2 regions of the Spiribacter onubensis genome follow, and region 1 is predicted to be linked to the other one. Evidence: predicted binding sites of a transcription regulator. Region 1 holds the regulator's gene; the other holds the start of a gene.

The links. The regulator sigma-54, encoded in region 1, starts transcription at its own class of promoters, with help from an activator protein. The targets are predictions, from matches to a motif close to TGGCANGNTNCNTGCTT.
Region 2: a site for sigma-54 is predicted at 9,587-9,603, ahead of V6X63_RS04250 (P-II family nitrogen regulator). Genes of this name have one in related genera too.

Annotation. Positions count from the first base shown of each region.
Region 1 covers NZ_JBAKFI010000003.1:86,273-98,027, reverse strand. Annotated here, with positions in the region: gene V6X63_RS06555 (KpsF/GutQ family sugar-phosphate isomerase) at 1-527, shown strand, start outside; gene lptC (LPS export ABC transporter periplasmic protein LptC) at 528-1,085, shown strand; gene lptA (lipopolysaccharide transport periplasmic protein LptA) at 1,069-1,593, shown strand; gene lptB (LPS export ABC transporter ATP-binding protein) at 1,590-2,321, shown strand; gene V6X63_RS06535 (RNA polymerase factor sigma-54) at 2,383-3,846, shown strand; gene hpf (ribosome hibernation-promoting factor, HPF/YfiA family) at 3,868-4,194, shown strand; gene V6X63_RS06525 (PTS sugar transporter subunit IIA) at 4,200-4,676, shown strand; gene V6X63_RS06520 (HPr kinase/phosphorylase) at 4,673-5,143, shown strand; gene rapZ (RNase adapter RapZ) at 5,134-5,982, shown strand; gene V6X63_RS06510 (PTS sugar transporter subunit IIA) at 5,979-6,407, shown strand; gene V6X63_RS06505 (HPr family phosphocarrier protein) at 6,394-6,681, shown strand; gene mgtE (magnesium transporter) at 6,699-8,054, shown strand; gene V6X63_RS06495 (helix-turn-helix transcriptional regulator) at 8,421-8,984, shown strand; gene V6X63_RS06490 (CsgE family curli-type amyloid fiber assembly protein) at 8,981-9,445, shown strand; gene V6X63_RS06485 (curli assembly protein CsgF) at 9,464-9,892, shown strand; gene V6X63_RS06480 (CsgG/HfaB family protein) at 9,889-10,746, shown strand; gene V6X63_RS06475 (hypothetical protein) at 10,905-11,657, shown strand; gene csgH (curli-like amyloid fiber formation chaperone CsgH) at 11,721-11,755, shown strand, end outside.
Region 2 covers NZ_JBAKFI010000002.1:164,467-176,221, forward strand. Annotated here, with positions in the region: gene V6X63_RS04210 (NAD(P)(+) transhydrogenase (Re/Si-specific) subunit beta) at 1-1,148, shown strand, start outside; gene V6X63_RS04215 (hypothetical protein) at 1,166-1,594, shown strand; gene V6X63_RS04220 (TIGR02444 family protein) at 1,591-2,148, opposite strand; gene V6X63_RS04225 (primosomal protein N') at 2,217-4,406, shown strand; gene argS (arginine--tRNA ligase) at 4,473-6,233, shown strand; gene V6X63_RS04235 (SPOR domain-containing protein) at 6,236-6,898, shown strand; gene V6X63_RS04240 (NAD(P)-dependent oxidoreductase) at 6,909-7,793, opposite strand; gene V6X63_RS04245 (ammonium transporter) at 7,919-9,154, opposite strand; gene V6X63_RS04250 (P-II family nitrogen regulator) at 9,179-9,517, opposite strand; gene ubiK (ubiquinone biosynthesis accessory factor UbiK) at 9,779-10,057, shown strand; gene V6X63_RS04260 (YifB family Mg chelatase-like AAA ATPase) at 10,116-11,648, shown strand; gene urtE (urea ABC transporter ATP-binding subunit UrtE) at 11,599-11,755, opposite strand, start outside.

The DNA.
Region 1 (11,755 bases):
CGCTGGGGCTGGCGCCCACCGCCAGCACCACCGCCGCACTCGCCATGGGCGATGCGCTGGCCATCGCCCTGCTGGATGCCCGTGGCTTTACCGCCGAGGATTTCGCCCATTCACATCCGGGCGGTCGGCTCGGCCGGCGGCTGCTCTTGCGCATTGAGGACCTGATGCACACCGGAGAGGCCATTCCCCGGGTCGGGCCGGAGACCCCGATGGCCGCAGCCCTGCTGGAGATGACGCACAAGGGCCTGGGGATGACCGCCATCACCAGCGATGATGACCGCGTCATCGGCATTTTCACCGACGGCGATCTGCGCCGGGCGCTGGACGAGGGGGTGGATGTGCACAGGACGCCGATACGCGATGTGATGACCGCCGCGCCGCGCACCGTGGAGAGCGATCGGCTGGCCGCCGAGGCACTGGCGCTCATGGAGCGACACAGTATCAACGCGCTGCTGGTCACCGGCCCGGATGACCGCCTGGCCGGTGCGCTCAACATGCACGATCTCCTGCGCGCCGGGGTGGTCTGAGTGCGCCGGATCGTCATCTCGATTGCAGCAATCGGAATCGCTTACCTGCTGGTCTGGCAACTGTTCATTCAACAGGACGAGGTGGGCTCGCCAGACAAAACAGCAGGACCAGCACTCACAGCCTATGCTCGAGCGATCGAGATTACCGCAACAGATATCGACGGCCGCGTCGCATGGCAGATCCGCTCACCGGCAGCCCGATTTTACGATAACGAAGATTTCTGGCAGCTGGATGCGCCAGAGTGGCATGTAACGACCGAGACTGGTCCTCCATGGCTTGGGGAGGCTGTCCGTGGACGAAGCTGGGCAGACGAAACACGCGCCCGACTCACCGGGGACGTAGTCATGAGGCGCCTCGGCCCCGACGGAGAAACCCGTCTTGAAACCCAGCGGCTGGATCTACAGATTCCGGAGCGATATGCGGAAACAGATCAGGCCGTTACGCTTGTCGGCCCTGGCTACCGCGTGGAAGGTATCGGAGCACGCGCCTGGCTGGACGAAGAGCGTATCCAACTGCTTGAAAACACAAGAGGACGATACGATGCGGCTTCGAAATAAGCTTCTTTGTCACGTCGCATGGATCTCCATCACCGCCGTCCTGGCGGTCACTCATGCTCAGACGCCGGGTTCACCCGATCGTGGACCGGTGGAGCTGGAAGCTGACAGTGCCGAAGTCGATGATGCGTCGGGCAGGAGCGTCTACAAGGGTGATGTTGTCTTGACACGCGGCTCGCTGCGGATCACCGGTGATGTGATGCGCGCTTTTGTCGACGCCCACCGTCAGTTGCAGAGGGTAGTCGTCGAGGGCGTTCCCGCCACCTACCGAGAGACGCTGCCGGATGCGTCATCCCGACATGCTGAAGCCCCACGCATGGAATATTTCACCAGCGGACCGGAACGGCTGATCCTGCTCGAGGGTGCACGACTCTGGCAGGGCGACAACACCGTCACCGGGGAGACCATCACACACTATCCGGCCGAGGACAGAACCGTCGCTGAAGGCGCCGGAGGCGGAGACGGGCGGGTCAACGTCCGCGTGCTGCCGGCACCGGAAGGGGATCAATGAGCGGCAGCGAACTCCGTGCCAGTGGCCTCGGCAAGGCCTACCGCGGCCGTCGGGTCGTGGACGATGTCTCCATCGCGCTGCAGAGCGGCGAGATCGTCGGACTGCTGGGGCCCAACGGGGCCGGCAAGACCACCAGCTTCTACATGATCGTCGGCCTGATCCGGGCGGACAGCGGTCAGATCCAGCTGGATGGCACCGACATCACGTCGCTTCCCATGCATGCCCGGGCACGCCTGGGGATCGGCTATCTCCCCCAGGAGGCTTCGGTCTTCAGGCGCCTGTCGGTCATCGACAACCTGCTCGCCGTGCTCGAGACCCGTCGCGAGCTGACCCGGATCGAACGCGAGGGTCAGGCAAGCGCGCTCATGGAAGAGTTCAACATCGCCCATCTGCGGGATCAGACCGGCGCCAGCCTCTCCGGTGGCGAGCGGCGCCGTGTGGAGATCGCCCGGGCCCTCGCCGCCAACCCGCGCTTCATCCTGCTGGACGAGCCGTTTGCCGGTGTCGATCCGATCTCCGTGGGGGACATCAAATCCATCGTGCGGCATCTCTCCGGGCGCGGCATCGGTGTCCTGATCACCGACCATAACGTCCGTGAGACCCTCGCTCTCGTAGACCGGGCCAGCATTCTCAGCGCGGGCCGCGTCATCGCGGAGGGCGATGCCACGGCCGTGCTCGAAAACCGCGAGGTGCGTGCGGTCTATCTGGGCGAAGACTTCCACCTGTAGTACTGGCGAGGGATCCATTGGCGGCGTTACTCTGGAAGACCAATAAAGGGCACAGGTGACGATGAAGCAATCCCTGGAACTCCGGGTCAGCCAGCAGCTGACCATGACGCCGCAACTCCAGCAGGCCATCCGCCTCCTGCAGCTGCCGGCGGCCGAACTCAATCTGGAGATCCGCGAGGCGCTCGAATCCAACGTCATGCTCGAGGCCGAGGAGGAAGCCGAGTCCGCCTTCCCTAACGATGAAACGGCCGCGGTGGATCCGCCGGCCATTGATCCGTCGGAGACCACGCTGGGGTCGAACGCGGCCGACGCCTCCCGGCTCGGCGAGGATATGCCAATCGATGAGCGCTGGGAGGACCCGGCCGCGGGTGCCACCAGCTTCAGCGCACCGGATCCGGCGCGTCGCGACAGCCTGCTGGACAATCAGGCGGGCCCGGAGGCCTCGCTGCGGGATCACCTCCACTGGCAGGTGGAGATGTCAAGCCTGAGCGACCGCGATCGACAGATTGCCGAGGCGGTCATCGACGCCCTCGACGACCAGGGCCACCTGACGGAGTCATCCGAGGAGCTGCGTGAGGCGCTGGCCGATGACGAAGAAGTCGAACTGGATGACATCCAGGCCGTCATCGCCGTCATCCAGCATATGGATCCGGTGGGCGTCGCCGCCCGCGACGCCCGGGAAGCGCTGCGCATACAGCTCGATGCCCTGCCCGGGGACACGCCTTGCCGGGACGTAGCCCGTCTGGCCATTGCCGAGGATCTCAGCCTGCTCGGCCCGGGGCAGCACGCCACGCTGCGTCGCCGACTGGGTATCGATGAAACGGTGCTGGCCGGCGTCCTGTCGCTCATCCAGCAACTCGACCCCCACCCGGGCTCAGGCTTTGGCGAAACCCGAACGGAATACGTCATCCCCGACTGCCTCGTCCACCGCATCAACGGCCGCTGGGAGGTGGAGGTCAACCCCGATGCCTCCCCCCGGATCCGCGTCAACGACTACTACGCCAGCCTGGTGCGACGGGGTGACACGAGCGCCGACAACAGCCTCCTGCGTCAGCATCTGCAAGAGGCGCGCTGGCTGATCAAGAGCCTGCAGTCCCGCAGCGACACGCTGCAGAAGGTGGCCGAGTGCATCGTCGAGCGTCAGCAGGGCTTTCTGGAACATGGCGAGGAGGCCATGCAGCCCCTGGTGCTGCGTGACGTGGCGACGGCCATCGACATGCACGAGTCGACGGTCTCGCGCATCACCTCGCGCAAGTACATGCGCACACCGCAGGGGACACTGGAGTTCAAGCACTTCTTCTCCAGCCATGTCCCCACCGCCGATGGCGGCGAGTGCTCGGCCACCGCCATCCGGGCGCGAATCCGGCGGCTCGTGGCCGCCGAGGATCCGGCGCGCCCGCTGAGCGACTCGCGGCTTACCGAAATCCTCCGGGAGGAGGGCATCAACGTTGCCCGGCGCACCGTGGCCAAGTACCGCGAGGTCATGGGCATCGCCTCGTCAACGGATCGCAAACGCCTGGTCTGATTCGACAATAAAGGAGAGACCATGAAAATCGATGTCACCGGCCATCATGTCGACGTTACCGATGCACTCCGCGGCTATGTCGACGAGAAGTTCCAGCGGCTCGAGCGTCACTTCGATAACGTGGTGGATGTACACGTCATCCTGACCGTGGAGAAGAACACCAGGAAGGCGGAGGCCACGCTCGCCGTCAGCGGGGCACGGCTTTTCGCCGAGGCGACGTCGGAGGAAATGTACGCCGCCATTGATGCCCTGATCGACAAACTCGACCGCCAGGTGGTCAAGCACAAGGAGAAGCGCACCGATCATCACCGCGAGGAAGGCCGGGTCGGACCAACACTGGAACCCTGATCACCATGGATCTTTCCACACTGCTCACGGCGGCCCGGACACGCTGCGGCGTCACGGTCACCAGCAAGAAGCGCGCGCTGGAATGCCTCAGCGAACAGCTGATGGCCGACACCGATGCCGATCCGGATACCACCCGGAGCATCTTCGAGGGTCTGATCGTCCGCGAGCGGCTCGGCAGCACGGGGCTCGGGCGTGGTGTCGCGCTGCCGCATACCCGCAGCCCTGATATCGAGCAGCCGCGGGCGGCGCTTCTCCGGCTCGCCGAGCCCATCGACTTCGACGCGGCCGACCGTCGCCCGGTGGACCTGCTGTTCGCGCTGCTGGTGCCCGAGCACAGCAACGACGAGCACCTGCGCATCCTCTCGCGACTGGCGGAGATGTTCCGCGACGAGGCGCTGTGCGCAGGACTGCGCGCCTGCCAGAGCGACCAGGACCTCTATGACAGCGTCTGCGGCTGGCGCAGCGGGGCGCCCGACGGATGAGCCTGATCCCCGGCACGCTGGTCCTGGTGAATGGGATGGGCATCCTCCTGCGCGGCCCGGCCGGGAGCGGCAAGAGCGACACCGCACTGGCGCTGATCCATGCCGGGCATCGCCTGGTCGCTGACGACGCCGTGGACATCCAGCGACTGGACGACACGCTGGTGGGGAGCGCGCCGGCGGCCGGCGCGGGGCTGCTCTGCCTGCGTGGCCCGGGCCTGATCGATGTCGCGGCGTGTTTCGGTGACGGGGCGCTCGCCCGATCCGCAACCGTCGATCGGGTGGTCGACCTCGTCGACGAACCGCTCCCGGCAAGTACCGAGGCCGACTGGCGGTCAATCCGCATCCACGGAGTGCCCTGCCCCCGCATGGCGGTCGTACCCGAGCGGCCGCTGTCCGCCCTGCTGGAAGTGATCGCCACGGGCGGCCGGACGACGCAGCCGCGCCCGGAGGCGCCGGCATGCGGCTGATCATCGTCAGCGGTCTGTCCGGATCGGGCAAGAGCGTGGCACTGGCCACGCTGGAGGATTCGGGGTTCTACTGCATCGACAATCTCCCAGTGGACCTGCTGGATGCCTTCGGCCGTCATATCGCCGATACCGGCGGCGAGGAGAGCTATGCCGTCGGCATTGATGCCCGTAACCGTCCAGTCTCACTGACACGATTCCCGAGCATTCTCGACGGTCTGCGGGAACGGGGCCTGAACGCCGAGATCGTTTTCCTCGACGCCGATGACGCCACCCTGCTCAAGCGCTTCTCGGAGACCCGCCGACGCCATCCGCTGAGTGGTCCCGACCTGCCCCTGGCCGAGGCCATCCAGGGCGAGCGCGAGCGGCTCATGCCGCTGCATGAGCGGGCCGATCTCACCGTGGACACGACCCGAACGACACTACACGAGCTGCGCGACCTCATTTGCGCACGGCTCACCGAATCCCGGACCCATCTATCCGTGCAGCTGGAGTCATTCGGCTACAAGCACGGCACCCCCACGGACGCCGATTTCGTCTTCGACAGCCGCTGTCTGCCCAACCCGCACTGGCAGCCTGCGCTGCGGCCGTTGACCGGACGCGACCAGCCGGTCATCGATTTCCTCGATGCCACGCCACTGGTGGCCCGCTATCGGCGCCAGGTCAGCGACTTCATGGAAGACTGGCTGCCGGTCTTTGAAGCGGAAAACCGCAGCTACCTGACCGTCGCCATCGGCTGCACCGGCGGACAGCACCGCTCGGTGTATCTGGTCGAGGCGCTGGCAGCGCACCTGCGCCGACAGGACATCGCGGTCACCGTCCGGCATCGGGAGCTGCCGTGAGCGCCGGGCTGCTTCTCATCACCCACCCCGGCGTCGGCATCGCATTACAGGAGACCGCCGAGGCCATCCTCGGCCGGCTACCCCTTGAGATGGCGGCGCTCAGTCCACAGGACGCGGAATCTCCGGAGGCGGCTCACGGGCGTGCGGATGCCCTGGCCGACCAGCTCGACCAAGGCGATGGCGTGGTCATTCTGACCGACGCCTACGGGGCGACACCCGGCAATCTGGCCGTCGCCCTTGGCCGTGCCCGTGGCTACCCCGTCATCACCGGCCTCAACCTGCCGATGCTCCTGCGGACCCTCAACTACCCCTGGCTGCCCATGGACGCGCTGGCCGAGACCGCCCTCGCTGCGGCACGCAGTGGTATCCTTCAGGCAACGCCGCCGGCGGCGGATACCGACGGGGAAGGCCATGGCAGCGGATAGCCCGATTCAGGAGGCCGAGTTCGAGATCATCAACCGCCTGGGCCTCCATGCGCGGGCCGCGGCACGATTCGTGGCGGTCGCCAGCGACTACGAAGCCGCCATCGAGGTCCGGCACGACGGCAACGAGGCCAACGGCAAGAGCATCATGGGCCTGATGATGCTGGCCGCCGGCCAGGGCAGCCGCCTGACGGTCACGGCCCGGGGCGATGATGGCCCGCGGGCACTGGAGGCGCTGGGCGCCCTGCTCGCCGACCGCTTCGGCGAGGCCGACTGACACCGGCGGAAAGGACGATGGCAGAAGAACGCGAAAACAAGCAGGGGCGCGTCGCCGAGACCGTCACCGATCTGCTTGAGGGCGGTACGGTGCCGGAGGCACGCCGCATGCTCAACGCGCTGCATCCCGCCGAAATCGCCAACCTGCTCGAATCATTCCCTGCCCCGGAGCGCAAGCTGCTCTGGGAGCTGGTGGACGAGCAGAACGGCGGTGATGTCCTCCTGCAGGTCAACGATGAGGTACGCAGCGGCCTGATCCGGGAGATGGATGAGCGGGAGGTACTGGCGGCCACCTCCGGCATGGACATGGACGATCTCGCCGACTTCATGCAGGACCTGCCCAAGACCCTGACCGGCGAGATCCTGCGTTCTCTCGACAACCAGAACCGCCAGCGTCTCGAGGCCGTGCTCGCCTACCCGGAGGACAGCGCCGGCGGGCTGATGAACACCGACACGGTCACCGTCCGGCCGGATGTGAGCCTGGACGTGGTCCTGCGCTACCTGCGCATGCGCGGTGAGATGCCCGAGCTCACCGACCACCTGTTCGTGGTCAGCCGCTTCGACCATTTCCTCGGCGTCCTGCGCGTCAGCGATCTGCTGACCCGCGATCCTGCCGGCCGCGTCGAGGACGTACTGGACACCGAGGCGATTGCGATCCCCGCGGAGACCTCCGATCGCGAGGTCGCCAAGATGTTCGAGGACCGCGACCTGATCTCGGCGCCGGTGCTCGACGCCCGTGGCCGGCTCATCGGCCGGATCACCATCGACGATGTGGTCGACGTGATCCGTGAGGAGGCGGAGCGCTCCATCCTCAGCATGGCCGGCCTGGGCGAGGAAGAGGACCTGTTCGCGCCCATCTGGTCCAGCACGCGGCGCCGGGCGGTGTGGCTGGGCCTGAACCTGCTCACCGCGCTGCTCGCCGCCTATGTGATCGGGCTTTTCGAGGCCACCATCCAGCAGGTCGTCGCTCTGGCGGTGCTCATGCCGGTCGTGGCCAGCATGGGCGGTATCGCCGGCACCCAGACCCTGGCGCTGGTCATCCGGGCGCTGGCACTGGGGCAGATCGCCTCACGCAACACGCGGGCGCTGCTCTACAAGGAACTTGGCATTGGTGTGCTCAATGGCCTGCTCTGGGCCGGGATCCTGGCCGGCATCGCGATTCTCTGGTTCGGCCGACCGGCGCTGGGCGCGATCATCGCCGCCGCCATGACCATCAACCTGATCGTCGCGGCGCTCTCCGGGGTCGGCGTCCCCCTCATTCTCAAGCGGTTCGGGGTCGATCCGGCGCTTGCCGGCGGTGTCGTCCTCACCACGGTGACCGATGTCATCGGATTCATGTCGTTTCTGGGGCTTGCCACCTTTTTCCTGCTCTAGGCATTCATCCACCCTTTCTCCTTTTCCGCGACATTATCCCCTCCAAACGAAGGGGTCCGAATGACCTATTCCTTTGGACAGACTGTTATTTCCGAAAAGAATGGGAAATGATTGCTAAGGAAAACTTATTAATGGCACTCAATCCAAAGCGCGTAGAACCCCGCCAGAGTACGATTCTATGATTCGTCCCATCAGCCCATCCATTCCACATCGAGGTAAACCATGGAAAGGAATGCCCAAAAAACGCCATTTCAGAAAGCCAGACCGGATGGTCACCATTCGGCCCGCTTCGACTTATCAACGGAGCCGTCCACCCCCCTGCCAACCGCCATGCTGCTTTGCGATTCAACGATTCAGAACCGTCTGATGGGCAAGTACCTGGCTGACTATGGCATCTGCCGCACCTTCCTGGCCTCCCCTTCGCAGCTGAATGCACTCATGCAGTGCGAGCGCCCGGCCCTGATCCTGCTCGATATCCGCAGCAGCGACCGCGCCGTGGCCGACCTGCTGGGCGATGGCGCCACAAGGGCCGATTCGCGCAAGCCGACGGTACCGATGATCCTGCTGAATGTGCCGTCGAATGCCGATCTCAAGAATTTCATGTGTCATCGCGATATCGTCGCCGCCTTCCATGACAACGAATCCGTGGATCAGCTCCTGGCCAAGATCCGCAGCGTCGTCCAGCCGGAGGCGAGCCGCGCACGGGCCGGCGTCGCCACCCACCTGGAGACACTGACCCGCAAGGAGATGGCCGTGCTGCGTGCCCTCGCCCTCGGCCTCAGCAATGACCATATTGCCGATCAGCTCTCCGTGAGTCCGCATACCGTCAAGACACACCTCTACAACGCCTACCGAAAGATCGGCTGCACCAACCGCGTCGCCGCCGCCATGTGGGCGCAGAGGGCGCTACCGCTCGTTGATAGCCGATGACCCGGCACCGGCATCATCGCGGATGGGCCGGTATCGCGCTGATCATCCTCGGCCTCGCCGGCATGCATGTGGTGGCCGAGGAGCAGGCGAACGGCGCCATCGAGGATGATCGTCCGCTGGAAGCGCCGCCGCTACCCGGGGACACACTGGAGAACGACGGACTGGACAACATGGTCCTGCAGCGCACGGTCACTGCGCTGGGCGACCGGTTCAGTGACGCGTTCGCCAGCCACTGGCGGAGCCAGCCCATCGTGGCGGATGGCGTGATCACCATCGAAGAGCGGCCCTGGATGAGCGAGGGCACCGAGGTGATCGTGCGCTTCCAACGCCAGGCGATCTACCGGGTACGCGTCTGGCCCCGCAATCCCTCGCCCGAGGAGACCGCCGAACAGGCGGTGGCGGAGGTCAGCCGCATTATCGATGACTATCAGACAAGGCTTCGCAACCAGACCGGCGAATGACACGCAAGGAGCGACACCATGCACGGAAGAATGCCCATCGTCTGCCTGCTCGGCATTGGCCTCGCCGCCACGGCCCAGGCCGATCTGACCTATCAGCCGATCCAGTCGGGAGACCCCGGCATGCTCAGCCAGCGCTTCCAGCGGGCGACCACCCAGGACACCAGCCGGGCGCCGCTGCAGGCAGCGCGACGGCCGGCGCGCACCTCCATCGAACGCTTTCAGGAAGACCTCCAGGAAGCGCTGCTGCGGGATGTCTCGCGGGCGACCACCAGCAACATCGGCCTGCTCGATGACGAGGGCCAGCTGATCCCGTTCGACGGCACCCGCCTTTTCAGCATCGGCGACTTCGAGCTGCGTTTCACCGAGACCGAAGGGGAGCTGTCGATCTTCGCCCGGGACGAGGGAAGCAGTGAATTCACCGAAATCAACATCAACAACCAGCTATGATCGTCAAACGCAGCCTGATTCTCTCCCTGGGTTTCGTCATCGTGGGCTGCACGACCCTCGATGGCGACCGCCCCCCCGACTGGGCCACGATGGATCGGCCCGATCTGGCGTCGGCCTCGACCACCTATGGCGACCTGCTTGAACTGCCGGAACCGGCCGGGGTCATCCCGGCGGCGGTCTACGGCTTCCGCGACCTGACCGGGCAGTACCGCGAGTCACCCAACAGCAACCTGTCCACCGCGGTCACCCAGGGCGGCGGGAGCCTGCTCACCGAGGCCCTGTTACGCTCGGGCTGGTTCCGCCCGCTGGAGCGGGAGGGCCTGCAGGATCTGCTCACCGAGCGGCGCGTCGCCCGTCAACTCAATACCAGCGTGGCCACCCTGCAGGATGCCCGAGTGCTGTTCGAGGGTGGCATCACCGGCTACGACCGCAACACCACCACCGGCGGTTTCGGGGCCCGTTACTTTGGCCTCGGCGCCAGCGAGGCCTATGTCATCGATCAGGTGACGGTCAGCCTGCGCGCGGTCAATGTCAGCAATGGCGAGGTCCTGGCCGCCGTCACCACGACCAAGACCATCTACTCCTATCAACTCGAGGGCGGGCTTTTCCGTTTCGTACGCAATCAGCGATTGCTGGAGGTCGAGGCCGGCTATACCTATAACGAGCCGCGCTACCTGGCGACGCATGACGCGATCAATGCCGCATTGATCCACCTGATCGTCCGCGGACTTTCCGAGGATCACTGGCGACTCGCCAATGCCGAGGACTGGAATTCGCCGGTCATCCAGACCTACAACGAGGCGTTTCTCGAGCACCAGGAAACGGCCCGTCAGGGATCCCCGCAGAGTTCCTGATTCCCGAGGCATCATTTACGTCGCATTCCGTATTCCGACCACCCTCCCCTGAACCTACTCTGGAACTGCCCCAACGGGTTCTCCGGCAAACGGAATTGCCGGAGACCTCCGGGGCATCTGGTAATGACATTTCGCAAACCGGAATACAGGAGATCACCATGATCAGGAAGCCCAAAACGGTTTCTGCCCTCTCGCTGGTGCTCATGCTCGGCATGACGATGGGCACTGCCCTGGCGCAGGATGACCATGACCACGGCGGTGGTCACGGTGGTGGCGGTGGCCACGGCGGTGGCGGCGGCTTTGGCGCCAACATGGCCACCATCGACCAGGACGGCGTCGACCATGACGCGAGCATCGAGCAGGATGGCCGGGAGCTGGATGCAACCATCTTCCAGCGCGGTTATCAGCAGGAAGCCTCCATCGAGCAGGAGGGCCGCGGTAACGAGACCACGATCAACCAGACCGGCGGCGGCTGGAACGAGGCCATGATCGACCGGCGTGGCCGCGATGGCATGGTGGAGATCAACCAGGACGGCTGGTCGAACACCTCGGATGTCACCCAGCGCGGCCGCAATGGCAGCATCACCATCACCCAGGAGGACTGGGGCAACTATGCTGATGTGGATCAGCGTGGCCGGATGAATGAGCTCACGCTGGAGCAGTCCGGTTGGGGCGGCAACCGCGCCGAACTGCGTCAGCGCGGCCGGGAAAACGACCTGATGGTGGCTCAGGATGACGCCTACATGAGTGTCGCCAACGTCGACCAGCAGGGCCGAGGCAACATGACCGATGTTCTGCAGAGCGGCTCATACCATTATGCCGAAGTGACCCAGCGGGATCGCGGCAACATGGCTCAGGTGACCCAGGACGGGGTGGGTCACACCGCCTCGATCAATCAGTCGGCCCGCTGAGGGGCTGAGCATTGGATGACCCGCCACCCGGTGGCGGGTCCCTCCTACCGCGGAGTCAGCCCCATGCCCCAGAGTCACTCAATCCTCGCCCCGCTCGC
Region 2 (11,755 bases), on a different contig from region 1:
CGGGTGATCTGCAGAATCAGGCTCAGGCACTGGCCGCTGATGCAGGCATCAGCGTCAACGCCGCCACAGCTGCCCTGCGCGCCGATGGCGCCGGCAGCGCCGGCGTGGCGGGCGCCCTCGGCACCGACGTGGCGATCCTCGCCATCCTCGGTGCACTGATCGGCACCGTGGCCTTCTCCGGCTCCCTGGTCGCCTGGGCCAAGCTCGATGGCCGCATGAAGCGTAATCGCCTGGTACCGGCGCAGCAGCTGGTCAATATCGTCGTCTTCGCGCTGGCGATCATCTTCGGGATCATGACCTTCTTCACGGACAGCCTGGCGGTCGTGGCGATCTTCTTCGCGCTCGGCCTGCTCTTCGGCGTGTTCGTGGCAGTCCCCATCGGCGGTGCCGACATGCCGGTCATCATCTCGCTGTTCAATGCGCTGACCGGCCTGGCGGTGGCATTTGAGGGCTACGCCATCGGCAACCCGGCCATGATCATCGCCGGCACCGTGGTGGGCGCCGCGGGCACGCTGCTCACCCAGCTCATGGCCAAGGCCATGAACCGGCCGATCACCAACGTGCTGTTCGCCGGCTGGGGTGCCGAGGAAGGCGCCACCAGCGAAGGGCCGGAAGGCGAGATGAAGGATGTCTCGGCCGAAGACGCCGGCATCATGATGGCCTATGCCGAGCGGGTCATCATCGTCCCGGGTTACGGGATGGCCGTGGCCCAGGCCCAGCACAAGATCTGGGAACTGGTCGAGCTGCTCCAGGACCGCGGCGTGGAGGTCAAGTTCGCCATCCACCCGGTGGCAGGCCGAATGCCCGGGCACATGAACGTGCTCCTGGCCGAGGCGGGCGTTCCCTACGACATGATCTTCGATATGGAAGACATCAACGAGGAGTTCGCCACCACTGATGTCGCCGTGGTCATCGGCGCCAACGATGTAGTCAATCCGGCCGCCCGCGACGATCCCTCCAGCCCGATCTACGGCATGCCCATCCTCAACGTGGACGAGGCCGAGAACGTGCTGATCATCAAGCGTGGCCGGGGCACCGGATTTTCCGGCGTCGAAAATGCGCTGTTCTTCGGCGAGAACACGCGGATGGTCTTCGGTGACGGCCAGAAGGTTGCCGGTGGCATGGTCCAGGCCGTCAAGGGCCTGTAAGGACAGCAGGAGCAATCATGACGGATGCGGAAACGCAGGAAACCCTGGAACAGCTCACGGTGGACGCCGATGGGCTGTACCAGGAGGAAAACTTCACCGATCGACGCGTGGGCAGCATTCAGCGGCTCACGCCGGTGACCCGCGACGGGCAACCGGACGACAGCCGGCCGGTGCTCTACCTCGGTAACACCCAGGTCATGACGCCGGTCGGCGGCCTGCCGCTCAACTTCGAGCTTGATGCCGGCAGTCTGGAGGAGGCCGTGGCGGCTTTCCCGGCGGCGGCGCAGGCGGCCCTTGAGCAGACCATGGAGCAGCTCAAGGAAATGCAGCGCGAGCAGGCCTCCCGCATCATGACGCCGGACCAGATGGGCGGCGGCATGGGTGGTATGGGTGGCGGCGGCGCGCCCGGGGGCGGTGCGCCGGGCGGCGGCATCCAGCTGCGCTAGTCCAGCAACGGCCCGGCGTCTTCGCCGGCCATTGCGTCGAGGAGGAGCTGCAGGGCTTCCTCCTCGTCCTCACTCCAGTGTTCGATGAAACGGGCCAGATAAAGCCTGGCCACGCTTTCAGCCGGACGCATCCGCCCAGCGTCGTCCGACGTCCACATCAACCCGGTCATTCCGCCCAGGACATCGGTCACGAGGAGTTGCTGCTGCAACCGCTCGGTCTCGATCTCCTGGGCGAGAAGTGCCCGCCGGACGCCCGCTGCTTCCTCTTCGATACCATCTGATGCGGCCTGGCGGAGCGCTCGTCGCGCCCTGCGCAAAGGCTCGATGACCCGCCATTGCCAGTCCTCTGCCCTGGCCAGAACCCGTTCCATGGCCCGGGCATCTGCCACCGGATAGCCCAGAGCGGCCAGCCCCATCAGCGCAAGGAGGGCGCTGACGCCAACACCGTGGCGATCCTGCAACCCGATGCAGGCCGCCGCCACGCCCTCTCGCGAGTAAGTGCCGAGTGTCAGCGCCCAGACTTGGGCAGCGGTTTCTTCTTTTTCCGTCGACATAGGCTCAATCCTAGCAGTCATGATGACCGGGCTTGCGCCGGATCGGCAGGCGACGAACAATCGACGCCATGACCAGAACCATCCGTGTCGCCGTGCCGGGCCCTTTTACCGAGCCCCTCGATTACCTCGTCCCATCCAGACTCCCCCTGCCCCGGCGCGGGGTCCGGGTCCGTGTCCCGCTGGGCCGACGCGAACTGGTCGGCATGGTGACCGCCGCGCCGTCCGGCAGCAATCTCGCAGCCGATCGATTACGCCCGATCACCGCGGTGCTCGACGACGAGCCGCTGCTCGATGAGGAGACCTCCAGCCTGATCGAATGGGCGGCGCACTACTATCATCACCCGGTAGGTGAGGCCTACCTGACGGCATTACCGGCCCGTCTGCGACAGGGCCAGGCAGCGGCGCCCGCCATCGCGACCGTCTGGACAATCACCGCCGAGGGCCGGGAGACAGCGCCGGAATCCCTGGCACGTCAGGCCCCGCGACAGGCGGTGCTACTGGAAGCCCTGCAGGCAGAGGAGCATCTATCGCCAGCGCGGCTTGCCGGTTTTGATGGCGATCCCCGCGGCGCGCTGCAGCGCCTCGTCGAACGCGGTCTGGCCTCGCTCACGCCGGTACCGGACTATGGGTTGATCATCGGCCGCGGCGAGGAATCGAACCTCGCGCTCAACGATGAACAGATCGCGGCGGCCCGGGCCATTCAGCCCGGTGAGGGTCATGAGGTCGTCCTGGTCGACGGGGTCACCGGCAGCGGCAAGACCGAGATCTACCTGGATGCCATTGCCCGATCCCTGGCACAGGGCCTTCAGACCCTGGTCATCGTGCCCGAAATCGGGCTCACGCCGCAGTTGGTCCGCCGCTTCCAGCGCCGACTGCCGGGTCGCATTGCCGTGCTGCATTCCGGCCTCGGCGACGGTGAACGCCTCAACGCATGGCTCGCCGCCCGGACCGGGGAGGCGGATGTCGTCATCGGCACCCGGTCGGCCGCCTTCGTCCCGCTGAGGCGGCCGGGGCTGATCGTCATCGACGAGGAACACGACGCCTCGCTCAAGCAACAGGAGGGGTTTCGCTACTCGGCCCGGGATCTGGCCGTACTGCGGGCTCACCGCCTGGATATCCCCGTGGTGCTGGGTTCCGCCACGCCCTCGCTGGAGAGCCTCGAGAACGTCCGCCGGGGACGCTATACCCGTTACCGACTGTGCCAGCGCGCCGGCGATGCACGCCCGCCGGTCATCCAGCTGCTGGACATGCGCGGCCAACCGACTCGGGACGGCCTCTCGCAACCGCTCATCGATCAGATCCGCCGACATCTGGAGGGGGGTGGGCAGGCGCTTTTGTTTCTCAACCGACGCGGATTCTCCCCCACGCTGATCTGCCATGAATGCGGATGGCTAGCGGAGTGCGACCGCTGCGATGCTCGATACACCTATCACCGCGGACGCGGGCGGCTGCATTGCCATCACTGCGACCGGGAACGCTCCCTCCCCCATCATTGCCCGAGCTGCGGCAGCGTAGACCTGCGGCCACTGGGCCTTGGCACCGAGCGCATTGAAACCGCCCTCCAGGCCGCCTTTCCCGAGACGCCGCCCGTGCGCATCGACCGGGACAGCACCCGTCGCCGGGGCAGTTTCGAGCGCCAGATGGAGGCGGCCAGACGCGGTGACACCCGGCTGCTTCTGGGAACACAAATGCTGGCGAAGGGCCACCATCTGCCGGCAGTGACACTGGTCGCCATCATCGATGCCGACCAGGGGCTCTTCGGCGCCGACTTCCGCGCGCCGGAGCGCCTCGCGCAGCTGGTGGTGCAGGTCGCCGGCCGGGCGGGCCGCGCCGAACGGTCGGGCGAAGTCGCAATCCAGACGCATCACCCCGAGCATCCGCTGCTGCAGATGCTCATCCACGGCGGCTACCCCGCATTTGCCGAGGCTGCGCTGGCTGAGCGCGAGGCCGCAGGTCTGCCGCCGGCACGGGCCATGGCCCTGCTGCGCGCCGAGGCACCGTCCCGGGAAGCGCCGCAAGCCTTTCTGAAAGCCGCGCTGGCAGGAGCACCGCGTGACCCGCGGGTGGAACGGCTCGGCCCCTACCCGGCGCCAATGGAACGCCGTGCGGGACGCTATCGCGCCCAGGTCATGCTTCAGTCCGACCTGCGTGCGCCGCTGCAGCACCTGCTGACGCAGTGGCTGCCCCGACTCGGCAGGCTTCCCGAGGCCAGGCGCGTGCGCTGGTCCATCGATGTCGATCCGGCCGAGACGCTGTAGCGCTTGAACCCCGACAGAGAGGCCGGATAATGGGCGCTCTTTGCCAGCCGGATATCGAACCCCATCATGAAAGAAGAACTGGCCGATCTGTTGCGTCAGGCACTCCAATCCCTTGCCGACAGTGAGTCACTCAGCCTGCCCGAAGCGGTGGATATCCAGCTTGAGCGGGGCCGTGGCAGCGACCATGGGGATTACGCCAGCAATCTGGCCATGCGTCTTGCCAAACCGGCGGGCAAACCGCCACGGGAACTCGCAACCGCACTGGTCGAGAGACTGCCTGTCCACCCGCATGTCGATCGCGCCGAGGTCGCCGGCCCGGGGTTCATCAATTTCTTCCTCACCCGGGACGCCGCCAATGCGGTGATCGAGCGCATCCATCGCGAGGGGGACGCCTTCGGCCGATGCCATCACGGCGCAGGCGAGCGCGTGATCATTGAATTCGTCTCGGCCAACCCCACCGGGCCGCTCCATGTCGGCCATGGCCGCGGCGCCGCGTTCGGCGGAGCCCTGGGCAACGTCCTCGAGGCGGCCGGCTACGATGTGCACCGCGAGTATTACGTCAATGATGCCGGCCGTCAGATTCATATCCTCGCGGTCAGCGTCCTGATCCGTTACCTGGAACATCGTGGCGAGTCGATCGCGTTCCCGGCCAACGGCTATCGTGGTGACTACATCCATGCCATCGCACGCGACCTCGAGGCCGAGGCGGGAGAGCGCTACCGCATCACCGCCTCAGAGCTGACCGATGGTCTGCCTGCGGATGCCCATGCCGGCGGGGACAAGGAACGCTACATCGATGCGCTGACCGACCGGGCCCGGACGCTGCTGGGTACGACCCGCTACCGGGAGATCGTCGACGCCTCGGTCGAGGCGATCCGGCACGATATCGAGGAAGATCTGGCCGCCTTCGGCGTCCGCTATGACCGCTGGTTCAGCGAGCGTGGTCTGGTGGAAGCCGGTGCCGTAGAGCGTGCCCTGCAACGTCTGGAATCGGCCGGAACGCTATACGAAATGGATGGCGCCCGATGGTTCCGTTCCACCGACTACGGCGATGACAAGGATCGGGTAGTGCGGCGGGCGGACGGCCAGACCACCTACTTTGCTTCGGACATCGCCTATCATCTGGACAAGTTCGAGCGTGGCTTCGGGCGCGCCATTGATGTCTTCGGAGCTGATCACCACGGATATATGGCCCGCGTCCGCGCCAGCCTGGCCGCCTTCGGCCATGACACCGATCGCCTTGAGTTCCGGCTCGTGCAGTTCGCGATCCTCTACCGTGGCCATGAGCGACTGTCGATGTCGACCCGGTCGGGAGAGTTCGTCACACTGCGCGAACTCCGCGAGGAAGTCGGTAACGACGCGGCGCGTTTTTTCTATGTGATGCGCCGACCCGAGCAGCATCTGGACTTCGACCTCGAGCTGGCCAAGTCGCAGTCCAACGACAACCCGGTCTACTACATCCAGTATGCCCATGCGCGGGTCTGCAGCGTCCTGAGACAGATGAACGAGCGCGGCATCGAGCATGACCTGGATAGAGGCCTCGGCGCCATTGACCGGCTCACCGAGGATCATGAACAGTCCCTGCTCCAGACGCTGGGACGATACCCGGAGGTGATCGAGGGCGCGGCCATCAGCCACGAGCCGCATCAGATCGCCCAATATCTGAGGGAGCTCGCCGGCGGGTTTCATACCTACTACAACGCCCATACCTTTCTGGTTGATGATGGAGCGCTGCGCGACGCGCGGCTGGCCCTGGTCCGGGCAACGCGTCAGGTCATCCGCAACGGGCTGGCCCTGCTGGGCGTATCGGCGCCGGAGCGGATGTAGCCGTGGCGGCGAAGACCAAACCCGGCAAGAAACCGGCCCGCGGGAGCCGGCAGGCGAGCCGCAAGCCGAATACCGGCGCCGGCGCACGCCAGCGAAGTCCTGTCATATGGGGAATCACGGGGCTCGCCATGGGCCTGATGGTGGCACTGGTCGTTCATCTGGAGCATACGCGTCCGGATCAGCCCGCCGGCGGCGATGCAACGGATGGGAGCGCCAACGACGCCACGGCCGGCGGTGCCAGCGATCAACCGCGCTTCGAGTTCTATCGTCTGCTAAGCGAGCAGGAGGTGGAAGTCGCCAGCCGCGGGGCGGAGACACTGGACAACAACGGCGCGCTGCCCGACGCGGATGACCCGGCCAGCGATACGGCAACGCAGTCGACAGAGTCAGAGCTCAGCGATGCCGGCGCTCCGGAGGCGACTGACGGCGCCCGCTATCTGCTCCAGGCGGGCTCATTCCGAAAGCCCTCCGATGCCGAATCACTAAAGGCCAGTCTGGCACTGCTCGGCATTGAGGCACGCATCCAGGTGGTGGAGCTTCCCGGCGGAGAGACATGGCATCGAGTCCGCATTGGCCCCTTCGCTGACCTCCAGCGGGTAAATGCCGTGCGCGAGCGCATGGCCGGCCAACAGATCGACGCCATCCTGCTCCGGGCCGGCGGCTGAACATCGGGCCTCAGAGGCTCTTGCGGTTGCCGTTCTCGAACAGTTCGCGCTTGAGCCTGTACAGGGCGGACATATCCTCGTCGCCATAGCCTCTGTCGAGCAGCCGTTCGTAATGCTTGATGGTCATTTCCACCAGCGGCAGATTGACGTCCAGGGACTGGAGCAGACGCCGACAGAGGTTGAGATCCTTGTGATGCAGCGCCATGCGAAAACCCGGCTCGAAGTCCCCTGCCAGCATGCGACTGCCACGGCGCTCGAGTAGCCGACTCCCCGCAGCACCGCCAGTCAGCACCGGCAGCAGCCGCTCGGTATCGAGCCCACTGGCATCGGCAAAGGACAAGGCCTCGCTGACCGCCTGTACAAGTCCAGCGACCATCACCTGGTTCACCGCCTTGGCCCGCTGACCATACCCGACCGGTCCGAAATGCGTGGCCTCGCTACCAATGGCAAGCATGGCCGGTCGGATTCGCTCGAGCACGTCGGGGTCCCCCCCGACCATGACCTGCAACGTGCCGGCATCGGCCCCTTCCGGACCACCGGTCACCGGCGCATCCAGGAAGGCGACACCATCCTCGCGCAGGCGTTCCGCCGCGGTTTCGGCGGTGTCCACACCGATCGTCGAGGTATCCACGACCACCTTGCCGGCATCGAGCCCCGGGCGCAGACCCTCGACCACCTCCAGCAGATCGTCATCCGCGCTCACGCAGGTCACCACGACCTCGCAGAGACCGGCGAGCCCCGCTGGGTCATCCGCCAGGGGCACACCCAGTTCATCGGCCATGGCCTGTCCACGCGAGCGGGTTCGATTCCAGACCCCGGCCAGCAGCCCGGCCGAAGCGAGGTTGCGGGCCATACCGCGGCCCATGACGCCGAGCCCGGCGACTCCTACCTTCATGCGCTGTCCCTCCAACGGGTTGACGGTGCGGTGGCCAGCAGTCTAGCGCAGGCATACCGGGCCTCGCAGGCAAAAAAAACGGGCGCCCGAAGGCGCCCGTCGTGGATCCCGGAACCGGTCCGGAACTACTGGGTCCGGGTGAACTCGGGATAGGCCTCCAGGCCGCACTCGCCGACATCCAGCCCTTCGTACTCCTCTTCCTCGCTCACACGGATTCCCACCGTGGCCTTGAGGATGCTCCAGACGATGAACGCCGAGATGAACACCCACAGGAAGATGGAGATGATGCCCAGCAGCTGACCGCCGATGCTCGCCGCGTCGTTGCTGAAGATCACGGCGATCAGGCCCCAGATGCCGACCGTTCCATGGGCCGAGATGGCACCCACCGGATCGTCGATCTTGAGCTTGTCGAGGGTCACGATGGAGAAGACCACCAGTACACCACCAACGGCGCCGATAAAGGTCGCCAGCAACGGCGCCGGCGTCAGCGGCTCGGCCGTGATCGCCACAAGGCCTGCGATCCCGCCGTTCAGTGCCATGGTGAGATCGGCCTTGCCGAACATCGCTCTGGCCGTGAGCAACGCCGCGACTACACCGCCGGCAGCGGCCGTGTTGGTGTTGACGAAGATGGCGGCCACCGCGTTGGCGTCAAGCACGTTGGTGATGACGAGCTGCGAACCGCCGTTGAAGCCGAACCAGCCCAGCCAGAGGATGAATGTACCCAGCGTCGCCAGCGGCATGTTGGAGCCCGGGATGGCCTTGACCTCCCCGTTGGCGCCGTATTTGCCCTTACGCGCCCCGAGCAGGATCACGCCGGCAAGCGCGGCCGCGGCACCGGTCATGTGCACCACGCCGGACCCGGCGAAATCCTGGAAGCCCGCGGCGTCGAGGAAACCACCACCCCACTTCCAGAAGCCCTGGACGGGGTAGATGAAGCCGGTCATGACAACGGCGAAGATGAGGAAACTCCAGAGCTTCATGCGCTCCGCGACGGCACCCGAGACGATGGACATGGCGGTTGCCACGAACACGACCTGGAAGAAGAAGTCGGACATAACCGAGTAGTAGGCATCGCCGTCAACCACACTCGCGACCGTGTTGTCGGCGCCGATCAGCATGCCGAAGTTGGGGATGAAGCCCGATCCGCCGCCGTACATGATCTGATAGCCGCAAAGCAGGTACATGATGCAGGCGATGGAATACAGCGCCACGTTCTTGGTGAGGATCTCGGCGGTATTCTTGGCCCGCACGAGACCCGACTCGAGCATGGCGAAGCCGGCCGCCATCCACATGACCAGCGCACCGCTGATCAGGAAGTAGAAGGTGTCCAGCGCATAGGCCAGTTCAATCACTTCATTCATCGGTCAATACTCCTGAAACGGGAATTAGAGTGCGTCTTTGTCGGTCTCGCCGGTCCGGATGCGGACGGCCTGCTCGACAGGCGAGACGAAGATCTTTCCGTCACCGATCTTGCCGGTGTTAGCCGCCTTGCTGATGGCCTCGGTGGCCCGCTCGACGAGCCCGTCCTCGAGAACCACCTCGACCTTCATCTTCGGTAGAAAGTCGACGACATATTCCGCACCCCGGTAGAGCTCCGTATGCCCCTTCTGGCGGCCGAATCCCTTGACCTCGGTGACGGTGACGCCCTGAACCCCGATCTCCGAGAGCGACTCCCGGACATCATCGAGCTTGAACGGCTTGATAATGGCAGTGATTAGCTTCATGCCTGATCTCCCCAGTAGGGCCCGGTATCAACCCTGTGCCCGTGAACGGTAAAAACTCGCCACGAGAGAATGCAGGGATCGTGCCAGCCGCTGCATCGCAACATTTCAGGGGTTGGCCGACGGCCGCAGGGATGCAGGGGTCGCTATGCACGGTATTGGTGCATACCCCGTTCGTCGGACGCACCAATCCGGCGCGCCAGGCGCATTGGGAAATCCCGATAGAGCGCTTAAACTGGGATCACAGCCAGAGAGGTGTAAACCATGCTCGATCCCAAACAGTTCGATGAAATGGCCAGACGTTTCTCGGAAAGCCTGCCCAGCGGTGTGCGCGACTTTCAGCAGGAGGTCGAGAAGAATGCCCGCGTGGCGCTGCAGAGCGCGTTCAGCCGCATGGAGCTCGTCACCCGCGAGGAGTTTGATGCCCAGGCCAAGGTACTGGCGCGCACCCGGGAACGCCTGGAGGCCCTGGAGGCCCGCGTGGCCGAACTCGAGGGCGGCGCCGGCCCCGAACAGACCGCACCGGAGAGCGGCGGGGACTGAGCCGACCCGGGGCCCTGCCTGACCAGACCATCCGCTTCGCACAGGGAGGTGCGTTGCCATGTCACTGGCATTGATCCAGGCCCGGGCGGCTGTCGGTATCGACGCGCCACGGGTCAACGTCGAGGTTCATCTAGGGGGCGGGCTGCCGTCCCTCTCCATTGTCGGCCTGCCCAACACCGCCGTGCGCGAGGCAAGAGATCGCGTCCGCGGTGCCCTCACCACCAGCGGGTTTGAATTCCCGCGACGCCGGATCACCGTCAATCTCGCGCCCGCCGATCTGCCCAAGGATGGCGCGCGTTTCGACCTGGCGATCGCATTGGGCATCCTCGTGGCATCGCGCCAGCTGCCAGCGCGGGGCCTCGAGGACATCGTTTTCTGCGCGGAGCTGGCCCTCTCCGGCGACCTGCGTCCGGTCAGCGGCACCCTGCCGATCGCACTGCGCTGTGCCGATGCCGGTGAATCGCTGATCGTGGCGCATGAGAATGAGGCCGAGGCGGCACTGGCGAGCCGAGCCGTTCATGGCGCTGGCCATCTACTGGAGGTCTGCCGTCACCTCACCGGCAGGCAGCGCCTGGATACGGCCAGCCCCCGGCAATCGCCGTCCCCGGCGCCGATGCCGGATCTCGGCGATGTCATCGGACAACGCCGGGCCCGGCGTGCGCTGGAGATCGCCGCCGCCGGCGGGCACAGCCTGCTCCTCTGCGGGCCGCCGGGCAGTGGTAAAAGCCTCCTGGCTGCCCGCCTGCCGGGCCTGCTCCCCGCCATGAACTCCGCCGAGGCCATGGAATCGGCGGCCATCCATTCGGTGGCGGCGGGCGAATTCGATCCAACGAACTGGGGTCGCCGGCCATTCCGGCACCCCCATCACAGCGCCTCCGCCCGCGCCCTGACCGGTGGTGGCGCCAGGCCTCGCCCGGGGGAAATCTCTCTCGCCCACCATGGTGTCCTGTTCCTCGACGAACTGCCGGAGTTCCCCCGGGAGGCCCTTGAGGCACTCCGCGAACCCCTGGAGACCGCCGCCATCAGCGTGTCACGGGCCAGCCGGAAAATACGCTTTCCGGCCCGATTTCAGCTCGTGGCGGCGATGAACCCCTGCCCCTGCGGTCATCTCGGCGACAGTGACAACGACTGCCGCTGCACACCCAGCCAGATCCAGCAGTACTGCAACCGCATCAGCGGCCCCCTGCTTGATCGCATTGACCTGCAGATCGACGTCCCACCTCTCGCGGCCGACGAACTGGATAACGGCAGCGTCCCGGAGACCACGGCAACGGTGCGTGAACGTGTCCGCGCGGCGCGCGACCGGCAAATGAACCGCGACGGCATGCCCGCGGCGGCGCTGAGCGCAGCGGTCACCCGCCAGCGCTGCCGGCTGGACCAGAAAAGCCGGGGACTCATGAAATCGGCGACCAGGAAGCTGGGCCTCTCGGCCCGGGGCTGGCATCGGTGCCTGCGCATTGCCCGGACCATCGCCGACCTCGAGGGTCATGACCGGGTGACATCCACCCATGTCGGAGAGGCACTCGCCTATCGCGAACGCCTCAGACCGTCAGATAACGCCGCACGAGCGAATCGTCCAGCTCGCCCATGACCCCGGCTGCCACCGATCGGCCCCGATCGAGAATGGCGAAGGTATCCGCCGTGCGTCGGGCAAAAGGCAGTTTCTGCTCGACGAGGAGCACGGTCAGTCCCTGCTCG